One region of the uncultured Holdemanella sp. genome, then DNA from elsewhere that is predicted to be linked to it. Evidence: riboswitches for the same ligand, from Rfam matches in the RefSeq annotation. Region 1 holds a riboswitch; each other region holds the start of a gene.
The links. A riboswitch is a leader RNA that binds a small molecule or an ion and turns the genes downstream of it on or off. The one in region 1 is predicted to bind thiamine pyrophosphate.

Region 2: linked by a shared signal. The riboswitch ahead of Q3907_RS05580 (HAD family phosphatase) and the one ahead of thiW (energy coupling factor transporter S component ThiW) in region 1 are both predicted to bind thiamine pyrophosphate.
Region 3: linked by a shared signal. The riboswitch ahead of thiD (bifunctional hydroxymethylpyrimidine kinase/phosphomethylpyrimidine kinase) and the one ahead of thiW (energy coupling factor transporter S component ThiW) in region 1 are both predicted to bind thiamine pyrophosphate.
Region 4: linked by a shared signal. The riboswitch ahead of Q3907_RS02300 (ABC transporter permease) and the one ahead of thiW (energy coupling factor transporter S component ThiW) in region 1 are both predicted to bind thiamine pyrophosphate.

Annotation. Positions count from the first base shown of each region.
Region 1 covers NZ_CATVYQ010000001.1:39,149-42,324, forward strand. The annotation lists gene ppdK (pyruvate, phosphate dikinase) at 1-153, shown strand, start outside; gene Q3907_RS00205 (YoaP domain-containing protein) at 379-1,128, shown strand; TPP riboswitch at 1,280-1,376, shown strand; gene thiW (energy coupling factor transporter S component ThiW) at 1,563-2,096, shown strand; gene thiM (hydroxyethylthiazole kinase) at 2,077-2,847, shown strand; gene thiE (thiamine phosphate synthase) at 2,844-3,176, shown strand, end outside.
Region 2 covers NZ_CATVYQ010000023.1:3,436-6,611, reverse strand. The annotation lists gene Q3907_RS05590 (NAD(P)/FAD-dependent oxidoreductase) at 1-959, shown strand, start outside; gene Q3907_RS05585 (DUF1667 domain-containing protein) at 959-1,303, shown strand; TPP riboswitch at 1,309-1,408, shown strand; gene Q3907_RS05580 (HAD family phosphatase) at 1,457-2,047, shown strand; partial or broken gene Q3907_RS05575 (hydroxymethylpyrimidine/phosphomethylpyrimidine kinase) at 2,016-2,583, shown strand; gene Q3907_RS05570 (Rpn family recombination-promoting nuclease/putative transposase) at 2,860-3,176, shown strand, end outside.
Region 3 covers NZ_CATVYQ010000062.1:1,331-4,506, reverse strand. The annotation lists gene Q3907_RS09710 (ABC transporter ATP-binding protein) at 1-114, opposite strand, end outside; gene Q3907_RS09705 (hypothetical protein) at 260-1,522, shown strand; TPP riboswitch at 1,727-1,826, shown strand; gene thiD (bifunctional hydroxymethylpyrimidine kinase/phosphomethylpyrimidine kinase) at 1,943-2,752, shown strand; gene cytX (putative hydroxymethylpyrimidine transporter CytX) at 2,749-3,176, shown strand, end outside.
Region 4 covers NZ_CATVYQ010000007.1:14,134-17,309, forward strand. The annotation lists gene Q3907_RS02285 (TraX family protein) at 1-424, shown strand, start outside; gene Q3907_RS02290 (RQC-minor-1 family DNA-binding protein) at 438-1,016, shown strand; gene Q3907_RS02295 (shikimate kinase) at 1,026-1,562, shown strand; TPP riboswitch at 1,594-1,680, shown strand; gene Q3907_RS02300 (ABC transporter permease) at 1,724-2,485, shown strand; gene Q3907_RS02305 (ABC transporter substrate-binding protein) at 2,482-3,176, shown strand, end outside.

The DNA of each region.
Region 1 (3,176 bases):
ATTAAATTAGGTATTTGTGGAGAACATGGTGGTGATCCAGCAAGTATTGAATTCTGTCATAGAGTTGGATTGAACTACGTATCTTGTTCACCATATCGTGTACCAATCGCTAGACTTGCTGCTGCACAGGCTGTCATTAAATTCGATAAATAAAACACTTAGGAGTTGATTGATTTCAACTCCTTTATATGTTACGTGTTGTTTAGCGTGATTATATATAAAATAATCGTATAATTTTCGATGTATTTTTATCGATTTTTGACACTAAATTACACGAATACCTGATAATGAATCATTAAGATGAAACTGATATAAACAGTAATTTTGAGTTGATTGATTTCAACTTCTTTTAGTATACTGATTTTGAGGTGTTGAATCATGGATTATGTATATGTCACAAAAGAAAATATAGAACAAGAACACATTTGTTGTGCCATAAGTAATAATTCAGATGTTCAAGTAAGATCAAAGAAAGATTGGTTGTCTTGTCGTTTTGAAGAAGGTCTTGTCTTTATTAAATCAAGTGTAAGAGGGAAATGTTTTATTGAATATATTCCGGCAAACAATGCGTGGATTCCACTCACTGCAGATCATTATATGTATATTGATTGTCTATGGGTTTCTGGATCTTTAAAGGGACATGGATATTCCAATGAATTATTAAATATGTGTATTGAGGGCAGCAAGAAGAAGGGAATGGATGGAATTTGTATCTTATCTAGTAAAAAGAAAATGCCGTATCTTGCAGATCCTAAGTTTTTAACATATAAAGGTTTTAAAGTGTGTGATGAAGCGAGCAATGGAATACAATTGTGGTATTTAGCTTTTAATGATTCGGATGCACCTAAATTTAAATCTTGTGCGAAAGAATGTCATATCGAAGAGTCTGGTTTTGTCTTGTATTATACAAGCCAATGTCCTTTTAATGCGAAGTATGCTCCGATTATCGAGAATGTTTCAAAAAAACAAAATATAGAATTTAAAGCGATTCATCTAGATACAAAAGAAAAGGCGCAAAATGCGCCAACACCTATCACCACATATGCGCTATTTTACAATGGTGATTATGTAACGAATGATGTTATGAATGAGAAGAAGTTTTTAAAAGTTGTTGAAAAGCTAAAATAAGCATTAATTATCTTGAGATAGGATGGTTTTGAATAATAAATACAACATATAGAATAAGAAGATAGATAAGAAATAATTTTTGTATTGTTTCATGATTGATTACATATTGGCTTGCACTTTGTATTGTTTTGTACTAAAATTCTAAATGTAGTAAATAAATCTGGGGAGCTATTGCTGAGAGGAAGTTCGACTTCGACCCATTAAACCTGACGGATAATGCCGGCGTAGGAAGTATAGATGTGTTTTTGACCTGTCTTTTTACGTTGCAGGTCTTTTTATTTTACTACCTTACTGTAGGGGAGCGCCTAGAGTATAGAAAACAAGCGAGGGAGCCTGAATTGACAGGATGAGAGAGGACTGTTTGTCTAATACCGAAACCACAGATGGTTTTTTGCGTGTTTTCTAGGCCATCTGTATCTGTAGGAGGTAGTATTATGAATAAACACAATTACTTATTAAGCCTAGTCTTTTTTTCAATGATGGTAGCTGTTGGAGTGGTCATTTCACCCATTTTACGTGTGGAAGGAATGTGTCCTATGGCACACCTTATTAATATCACAATGGCTGTATTTATGGGGCCTTGGTATTCATTTCTTTGTGCTTTAGCTATTGGTTTAATTCGTATGGCTGTAATGGGAATTCCACCATTGGCTTTAACGGGAGCTATTTTTGGAGCTACATTATCTGGTATTTTATATCGTGTTAGTAAAGGAAAAATCTGGGCTGCCGTACTTGGTGAAATCATTGGTACTGGTTTAATTGGTTCTGTTCTTTCATATCCAGTAATGACTTATTTATGGGGTAGAACTGGACTTACTTGGATGTTCTATGTACCTAGCTTTTTAATGGGTACAATTATCGGTGGAAGTATTGCGTATGTTCTATTGAAGTCAATGTCTCGTAGTGGTATCCTAGAAAATATTCAAAGAAAGTTAGGAGTGCAAAAATTTGTTGAAACAAACAAATAATTTGATTCACTGTATCACAAATCCGATATCAATTAATGATTGTGCAAATCTTATATTAGCTTTGGGGGCTAAGCCAATTATGGCTTGTCACCCCGATGAAGTTGATGATATCACTTGCCATTCTGCGGCTTTGGCATTAAATTTAGGTAACTTTGATGATGTAAGAGCTAAGTCTATGATGATTAGTGCTAAGTGTGCCAAAGAAAATAAAATTCCATTCATTTTAGATTTAGTTGGAGTGGCTTGTTCAACACTTCGATTGAATTATGCCAAAGAACTTGTTTCTTTATATTGCCCAACCGTCATTAAAGGCAATATCAGTGAGTGTAAGGCTTTTTATGGAATGACAAGTCATGCGCATGGTGTAGATGCAGATATTCAAGATGAAGAGAATATTTATGAAAGTTGTAAGTGGCTAAAAGATATGGCTTTAAATCTTGGTTGTGTAGTTGTGTGTAGCGGTAAAATTGATGTCATTACAGATGGTAAAGAAGTGAATTTAATCTCAAATGGTTGTGACATGCTTTCAAGAATTACAGGAACAGGATGCATGTTAAATGTTGCGATTGCTACATTTTTGGCTAGTTTTCCACCGCTTAATGCTTGTGTAAAGGCAACTTGTTATTATGAGGTAGCGGCAGAAAAGACAGAGTGTAATGGTCCAGGAACTTTCCATATGCATTTTATGGATGAAATCTATAAGCTTACTAGTTTTGATGAATCTTTGTTTAAAATTGAGGTGTTAGGATGAAAAAAGTAGATTATACATTATATTTTATTACTAATTCAGATGGGTATGATGAAGAAACATTCTTAAATAAAGTAAAAGGAGCATGTCTTGGTGGCGCAACAATCATTCAGCTTCGTGAAAAAAATAAGTCGACTTTAGAGTATTATGAACTCGCTTTAAAAGTAAAAGAGATTACTGATTTTTATCATATTCCATTAATTATTGATGATCGTATCGATGTCGCAATGGCTGTAGGATGTGGTGTTCATTTAGGAAATGAAGATATGCCTATTTCCATTGCTCGTAAAATTATGGGTGAAAATTGTATTATTGGGGCTACCGCAAAAACA
Region 2 (3,176 bases), on a different contig from region 1:
TTCATGGATATTTAATGATTCAGGCTAAATCTATCATTTTAAATATGGGTTGTCGTGAAAGAACGCGTGGTGCGATTGCGATTCCAGGTACTAGAGCTTCGGGTGTGTTTACGGCTGGTGCTGCACAGCGATATGTGAATATTGAAGGGTATATGCCTGGCAAAAGAGTTGTAATCTTGGGCAGTGGTGATATTGGTTTGATTATGGCTCGTAGAATGACTTTGGAAGGTGCAAAAGTCTTGGCAGTTGTTGAAGTTATGCCTTATTCGAATGGTTTGAATCGTAATATTGTTCAGTGCCTACATGATTATGATATCCCATTGTATTTAAGTCATACAATTACAGATATTGTGGGTAAGTCTAGAGTAGAAAAGGTTGTTGTTTCTAAGGTGGATGAAAATAGAAATCCAATCGAAGGAACAGAAATGGAATTTGATTGTGACTGCGTCTTATTGTCGGTTGGATTAATTCCGGAAAATGAATTATCAAATGGATTAGGTGTTGAAATGGATACTAGAACACATGGTCCTGTTGTATATGAAAATATGGAGACTTCTATGGATGGAGTATTCGCTTCAGGTAATGTTGTGCATGTGCATGATCTTGTGGATTTTGTAAGTTTGGAAAGTGAAAAGGCTGGAATGGGTGCTGGTCAATATATTTTAAATGGGGAAGTACCTAAAGATCATGTTGTTAGAACGGTAAATGGAAATAATATTTCGTATGTGGTTCCGCAATATATTCGTAAAAACAATGTAGAAAAAAGTGTTGAACTTTCTTTCCGTGTAAGAAGACCGACACAACAGGTAAATATTGTCGTGAAGGATGGGGATACTGTAATCGCAAGGTTTAAAAAAGAGCATGTGATTCCAAGTGAAATGGAGAAGGTATCAATTCCTAAGATGTTGCTTGAAAAAGCAGATAAAGAATTGGTTGTATCTATTGAGGAGGATGCGTAATGAGAGAGTTAATTTGTATAACATGTCCTAAGGGTTGTCATTTAAAAGTTGATGAAGAAAATGATTATAAAGTAACTGGAAATGGTTGTCCTAGAGGTGCAATCTATGGAAAGAAAGAGTGTACGCACCCAATTCGTGTTGTGACAAGTACTGTAAAAATTGTGGGTGCTGAGATTGAGAGATTGAGTGTGAAAACCAATGGGGATATTCCAAAGGAAAAGATTTTTGATGTGATGAAGGAATTGAACCGTGTGGTAGTTAAGGCACCTGTACATCGCAAAGATGTGATTGTTTCTGATATTTGTGGTACGGGTGTTGATTTAGTCGCAACGAAAGACTTATAATATTGCTGTTAAAAAAGGGGAGCTTTTAAGCTGAGAGTAGGTTAGTCCTAGACCCAATAACCTGATTTGGATAATGCCAACGTAGGGAATTATATCTTTTTGATAGTGAGCTGCAGATTGGTTTTCTGCAGCTTTTTTCTTAATGGTGAGAAAATGAATTATTCTATTTTTGATGTGGATGGAACAATACTTGATTCAATGGAAGTATGGAATACTTTGGCGAGTCGATATATACAAAGTTTAGATAGGATTCCAGAAGAAAATCTTGATGAAATTGTTTCCAAAATGAGTTTAGAGCAAAGTGCAGAGTATTTAAAGAAGCATTATAAAATCAATAAATCAGAGGAAGTAATCATTTCTTCGGTGTTGAATCTTATATCCGATTTCTACAAGTATGAAGTGAATCTTATGCCTGGGTTTAAAGATTTTATTTCACATTTTGATTCAATGAATGTGATTGGTACGAGTTGTGATGAAGAGCTTGTAAAAATTGCGTTAAAAAGACTTGGGGTTCTAGATTATTTTAAAGACATTATAACTTGTTCAAAGGTGAATAAGCCAAAGGATGATCCGAATTTTTATTTGGCTTGTGCTAGTACTTTAAAACAAAGTCCGAAAGATATAGTTGTGTTTGAGGATGCAGACTATTGTATAGATGTGGCAAGAAAAGCTGGGTTTAAAGTAGTTAAAATAAAAGATTGGAGAGATTTAGATGCAAAGTGCATTGATAATTGCGGGAAGTGATTCAAGTGGAGGAGCAGGAATTCAAGCAGACATTAAGACGATGTGTGCTAACCATGTATTTGCGACAAGTGCAATTACGGCATTAACAGCGCAAAATACTTTGGGAGTAACAGGTATTATGGATGTAACGCCTGAATTTTTAGGTGAACAGTTAGATGAGATATTTACGGATATTTATCCAGATGCCGTAAAGATTGGAATGGTGTCAAGTTCTGGTTTGATAGAAATGATTGCAGAGAAACTAAAGGAATATAAGGCAAATTAATGATGCGAATGATTTATTATATAGAAATGATTCGTTTACTTGGTTTAAAGGAAAACGTATTCATAATTCAAATACTCATGGTACGGGATGTACTTTATCGAGTGCGATTGCTTCAAATCTTGCGAAAGGATTTGATTTAGATGCTTCGGTAAAACGTGCAAAAGATTATATTTCTGGCGCATTAGAAGCAATGCTAGATTTGGGCAAAGGCTCAGGACCTATGGATCATTCGTTTGCGATAGACAATGAATATACAACAGAATATAAATAATAATAAAAAGAAACCATTCTAGTGTTGGCGTCTAGAATGGTCTCTTTTTGTTTATTATTTTTTTTAGGAGAGAGATATGAATATTGGTTTATTTCTATATTCATTGCCTTATCTTTAAGGCACTTATAGAATAACATTCCTTGTTGTCATAAATTTAGTATAACTTTGGTAAATGTTGTGAAATCAGATTGAATTATGTGAAATTATCAAAATATGCATCTTTTTTTGAAAAACCTCAATTTATTTCGTATATGAGATAGGAGGTGATGAAATCACATGAATAAATCAAAAGATAAAACAATGAAAGAATTTCTAGAAAACAATGCCTATTTTGTCGACTTCTTTAATGCGTACTTCTTTGATGGAGAAAGAGTTCTTAAACCTGAAAACTGTATGGAACTTGATTCAGAGATGAATGATTCAAATATGGATCTAGAAAAGCATGTGGATGTAATTCGTAAGTATAATGATGGAAATTTTTATAGTGCATTCATTATTGAGAATCAAAGTTATGTGGATGCTTCGATGGTTGTAAGAGCGGCTGCATATGAGTTTGTAGCTTATGATCGAATGTTAAAGAAGTCAAAGAAGAA
Region 3 (3,176 bases), on a different contig from region 1:
ATCCGATATTAATTGGATTACATACGCCAAAAACAAAGGTACAACCCCCGCAAATAAACTAGTACACAATGTACCTATAAAATATTTTTTATTTCTCAATATATATCGACACATTCTCATCCATCCCCTACTTAATTTAATAGTATATACCTACCACATCCCGTTATCTTTCTTTTTTAACAATTAGCTTCAAAAATTGATTCTTCTACACAAATATGAAAAGTGTTAAAATTAAGTGAATTATGAAGCGAGGAATGCTATGTATTATTTAAAGATCAATGATTCCGATAAAAAGAAAATTGGATACCTAATCCATCTATATCGAACTCAACAATTTAAACATCTATCACAAAATTCTTTTTTGTTAAATGAGTATAATGAGCCAATATGCACTCGACAAACACTTAGTAAAATAGAACAGGGTGTTATTATTAAAAACGATTCTATTTATGAAGAATTACTAAAAAAGGTGAATCTAAAATTCAATACGGATTATTGTATTGAAGAATTCCTGCCAACTTCCATTTTTTCTGATTTATTAAATGCTTGCGATTATTATAATTTAGAAAAGCTTATATCCATCTCTGAATCCTATATAAAACAATTAAATCCATTCAAAGAATACATTTTCTTTCATGAATACTACGAGTGTTTCAAATGGATCTACACCTATTATTCCTCATTTGAACTTCCGACTCTTCAAAGCACTGAATATATTATTTCCCTAAAAAACATTATCAATTCTAACCTCTATGAAGTCATGATAGATCTAGTTTTTAAGAAACGAACAATTAGTGGAATTTATGATTTTTCCTACTTTGATTTTAAAAATTCAAACAGCATGATTAATCGTGGAAACCATATGATGATTTTATATAATCAATCCAAATTGTCTGAAATGCTTGATTATTGTCAAGATTTAGAAGAGGAATATTCCAGTAAAAACAATTATATTCGTCTTCTCGACATTTATTCTCTAAAAGGATTTGCCTTTTCAAATACAGAAAAAGAAAAATTTGAAAAATTAGTTTCTCAAATAAATCATATAGTAGAAGCACACAATTCAAACATACCTAAAATTAAAATATCTCAACTTCTAAAGAATATCGGTCTACAAGCCTTTAGAATTGATATGTACGACATAGCCATAAATTATCTTGAACAATATATAGCTATGGATTCCCCTTATGCGAATATTGTAGGTATCGATTTATGCATTTCTTATCAAAAGACAAATAAAATCAATCAACTTAAATCCTTTATACAATCCAAAGAAGTATACAAAGGTGATAGCCAATACGAAAATCTTTTGAACTACTTCATTTTGAAATATAAATATCAAACTGACAATGATGAACTATCCTATTTTATAGTGAATAAAGTACCTATTATAATCGATAATACTATGGGGAAATATAAACAATTCTTTTATGAAGAATTAAGTATGCTTGTCGAACAAACCAAGCGTTATAAAGACTTGAAAACATATTTAGATTCAACCAGTGATATGTTACCAATTTGAAAAAGCGGAAATCGAACGAGTAATTATTTATCAAACTAATAATAATATTAGATATAAAATACATATTCAATTTCTCATTAGGAACATTCTCTCTATATTATTTGATGTTAGCATATAAATAGGACTAGTCAAAAAGAGAAAATCACCAACAAAGATTATTGAATGATTATTGATTTACTTGTTACAAAGGAACTATAATAAACATGTTGAAAAATGGGGAGCTGAGTGGCTGAGAGTAGGTTCGACCTTGACCCTGAAACCTGATTTGGATAATGCCAACGTAGGGATGATATCTTTATTGTATGTTAGCTGCAGATTAGGTTTTTCTGCAGCTTTTTGTTTTTTGATTAGAATATGGCGGCAAATTGGGGGCACCACCTTATGTCGCATTAAAAAAGTAATGCAGGAAGGAGATAGAAAATGAAAACAGCATTAACAATCGCTGGAAGTGATTCCAGTGGAGGCGCTGGTATCCAGGCGGATATCAAAACAATGTGCGCAAATCACGTATTTGCGACGAGTGCAATTACAGCACTAACGGCACAGAATACATTAGGTGTTACAGGAATTATGGAAGTAACACCAGAATTTCTTGGGGAGCAGCTAGATGCAGTCTTTACAGATATTTATCCAGATGCTGTGAAGATTGGAATGGTTTCTAGTTCTGATCTGATTCATATGATTGCTTCAAAACTGCAGGAATATAAGGCAGCTAACATTGTTGTGGATCCGGTGATGGTCGCAACAAGCGGCGCAAAACTTATTAGTGATGATGCAATTGAAACATTGAAAAAAGAATTGTTGCCTTTAGCAACAGTCATTACACCAAATATTCCAGAAGCAGAAGTTCTAGCGGATATGAAGATTGCAAATGAAGAAGAAATGATTATCGCTGCTGAAAAAATTTCTAAAAAATTTGGATGTGCAATTCTGGTAAAGGGTGGTCATCAAATCAATGATGCAAATGATCTGTTGTATAGAGATGACGCATATACATGGTTTCATGGAAAACGTATTAACAACTCTAATACACATGGAACAGGATGTACATTATCCAGTGCTATCGCATCCAATCTTGCAAAGGGATATGATTTGGATACATCCGTAAAACGTGCAAAGGATTATATTTCTGGAGCATTGAATGCAATGCTTGATCTTGGTAAGGGATCTGGACCAATGGATCATTCATTCGCAATTGATAATGAATATGCAAAGGAGAATGTTCAATGAAAAAAACTTCTTTGTTTGAAAATGCATTGATCTGGTTTGGTGCAGGTGTTTCTATTGCAGAAATACTGACAGGTACATATCTTGCACCTTTAGGATTGAAAAATGGTATTTTAGCCATTGTGGCTGGACATGTCATTGGCTGTATCTTATTGTTCCTGGCTGGTGTTATTGGTGGGAAAATGCGCTTAAGTGCGATGGATTCTACAAAGATGAGCTTTGGACAGAAAGGTTGTCTTTTGTTTGCGGCATTAAATGTACTGCAGCTTGTTGGATGGACAGCAATCATGATTTATGATGGTGCACTTGCGGCAGATGGTATTATGCATACAGGTGCATGGATCTGGTGTTTGATTATTGGTATCTTGATTCTTGTATGGATTGGTGTTGGTATTACAAACCTTGGAAAAATCAATACAGTTGCGAT
Region 4 (3,176 bases), on a different contig from region 1:
ATCCTTCTTAAATCAAACAAGTATTATTTGGCCACTATTCTTATCGGTGATTGGTTTATGGGTAGAAGATCAAGATTGGAAAGATGTAAAGAAAATAGGTTGTATTCTAATTCTTTGTTTGTTGGCATTTCCAAGTGATTGGTCATGCTTTCCAGTTCTTTGTACAAACCATATTTACAAAAATCAAGGTAATTTAAAAAAACAAGTATTAGGTATGGCCTTATATATTTCCATGTATGTAATAGTCTATTGTTTATGTATTGATGTAGTTTATGGTTTGTTGCAGTTTGGAATTGTTTTAGTATATCCAATTATGTCTTTATATGATGGAACAAGAGGAAAGAGTACATTTATGAAATGGTTCTTCTATTGGTTCTATGTGGGACATTTAATTTTGTGTGGATTGATTCGTGTAATGATGTAGAGGAAAAACATGTATGAGTAAAAAAGTACGTAGAGTGCCAGTTATTCTGGATGCAGGAGAAATTAAAGATTTACCACAAGAGGATATACAAATGATTTTAAGAGGGGCAGATGAATTGATTTCGACTGGTGGAAGAAGTATGCTGGCGAAAATATTAAAGGGTTCAAAGGATAAAAAGATATTTGAACATAAACTAAATGAATGTCCTGCTTATGGATATTATCAAGATATGAAGTTGGATGATATCACAAAATGCATTGATTGGATGATCAAGAAAGATTATCTCAGAATTGAGTACGATTATCGTCTACCTTTATTGGTGTTTTCAGATAAAGGATGGCAAATCGAAAAAGAAACCTTTGCCCAAGAACTTTATCAGAAAATCTGTTTAGATGTAGAAGAAAAAAAGGCTCGTGTTCTATTTGAGATGAAAGAAGTAAATAGACAGGTTGTCATGCGTGTGCTTGATAAAATAGAGAAAGATGGAACAGAGGAATTTCTACCTTACTTAGAAGCATGGAAGATGTTGGAAGTAAAGAAGGTTGCAGCAAGAATTGCAGAAGTAGAAAATAAGATAAGTAGGCGTATATAGAGGTGCAAAATGAAAATATTAATTTTTGGGATGGGTAACATTGGAAAGAGTACTGTTGGTGAGTTGTTGGCAAAGAAAATAGGTTACGATTTTATCGATATGGATACGAAAATCAAAGAAAAGTATGGAACAATGCTTGGTTTTCAAGATGAATATAATGATCAATATGAACGGGATGAATTGCGTGCAGAAATGATTTCTTCTTGGATTCAAGAAAATGAAAATGTAGTGATTGCCTTAAGTCCTATTGCGTATTTAGATGCATATGAAGATTTCTTTGAAGATTCAGATATTATTTGTTTCGACTTAACGGATCGAACAGAAAATATTTTTAAACGCTTGGTATTCACGGATGATAATGATAATCTTTTGCACATCCCACAATCGTATCTAAATAAGCATAAGGCATATTATATGCGAGAAATACAGGCGGATTTTGATTATTTCCATACTTTATATGCATCAAAAATGGATTCGATTTCAATGGATGGTAAAAGTTTAGATGAAATTGTAGAGGATATATGCCAGAAATATAAATTAGTCTAAGATTGTGATATAATCGATGGGCAAGTAAAAACACACATGACAGGGGTGCAATTGCTGAGAAAAACCCTTATTACCTGATCTGGTTAATTCTAGCGTAGGGAGTCATATCGATTGATAGTGGCACTCTAGGGTGCCTTTTTTATTTTGGAAAGGAGGCAATAATGAAGAAAAATCGTAGAATTGTCATGCCGTTGCTTGTGTTTATTCTAGTGATTGGTAGCTGGGAATTATATGTTCGTGCATTTGATATTTCACTTTATATTTTGCCTAGCCCATCAAAAATCATCAGTACTCTTATTGAGAATATGGATATTTTGATGCAACATTCACTTGTTACATTGGAAGAATCTGTTTTAGGACTGTTGATAAGTACTTTCTTTGCGATAGTGATTTCCATTGGTATGGATCTATCCAAAACATTTAAGACAAGTATTTATCCATATTTAATTGTGACACAAACCGTTCCCATTATGGTTTTAGGACCTTTATTTTCAATTTGGTTTGGATTTGATTTGTTGCCTAAAATCTTGATTGTTATATTTATGTGCTTTTTTCCTATTGCGATATCCTTTACGGATGCTTTGTCGCAAGTGAGTGAAAAAGAAATCAATTTATTAAAAAGTTTTGGTGCCAATCTATTTCAAATCTATAAAATTGTTAAGATTCCTTCTGGTGCCATTGGCTTATTTTCAGGATTAAAAGTAGCGGCTACTTATTGTGTTGGCGGAGCTATTGTAGGTGAATGGCTTTCAAGTAGAGCAGGACTTGGCTATTATATGCTTCGTGTGAAAAATGGGTATATGTTAGATAAAGTTTTTGCGTGTGTATTGATGATTATATTTTGGAGCATCTTATTGAATTTAGGGGTGTCTTTATTGGAAAAAATATTGTTTCCACATTTACGAAAAGGAGAAAGAAAATGAAAATTTTAAAAGCAATGTGTGCAGCTGCAGTTGCGTTAAGCTTAGTTGGCTGTGCTCAAACATCAAATTCAGATGACAAATTGACTAAGGTTACATTGATGTTGGATTATACGCCAAACACAAACCACACTGGTTTTTATGTGGCAAAAAACAAGGGGTATTATAAAGAAGCTGGTTTAGATGTAGATATTATTGAACCAGGTGATAATGCGACAACTTCTATGGTTGCAGCCGGAAAAGCTGATTTTGGCGTTTCTTACCAGGAAGATGTTACATATGCCTTAACTAGTGAAGATCCACTTCCAATTAAAACGATTGCGACAATTATTCAACATAATACTTCTGGATTTGTTTCTTTGAAGAGCGCAAACATCAATTCTGTAAAGGATTTTGAAGGAAAGACATATGCAGGATGGGGAGCACCAAGTGAAGAAGCCGTTATTAAAGCGGTTATGAATGAAGCGGGTGCTGATTTTAGTAAATTAAACATTGTAGGATCAGACGGATCTGGTATTGCAGGACTTAGTGATGAAGTAGGAAAGAATAAAGTGAATCTTGGATGGGAATTCTATGGTTGGGCTATTATTAAAGCGTTACAAGATGGATATGATTTAAACTATATGCCTCTAGCTGATTTAGATAGCCGTTTGGATTACTATACTCCAGTAATTATCACAAACAATAAAATGAT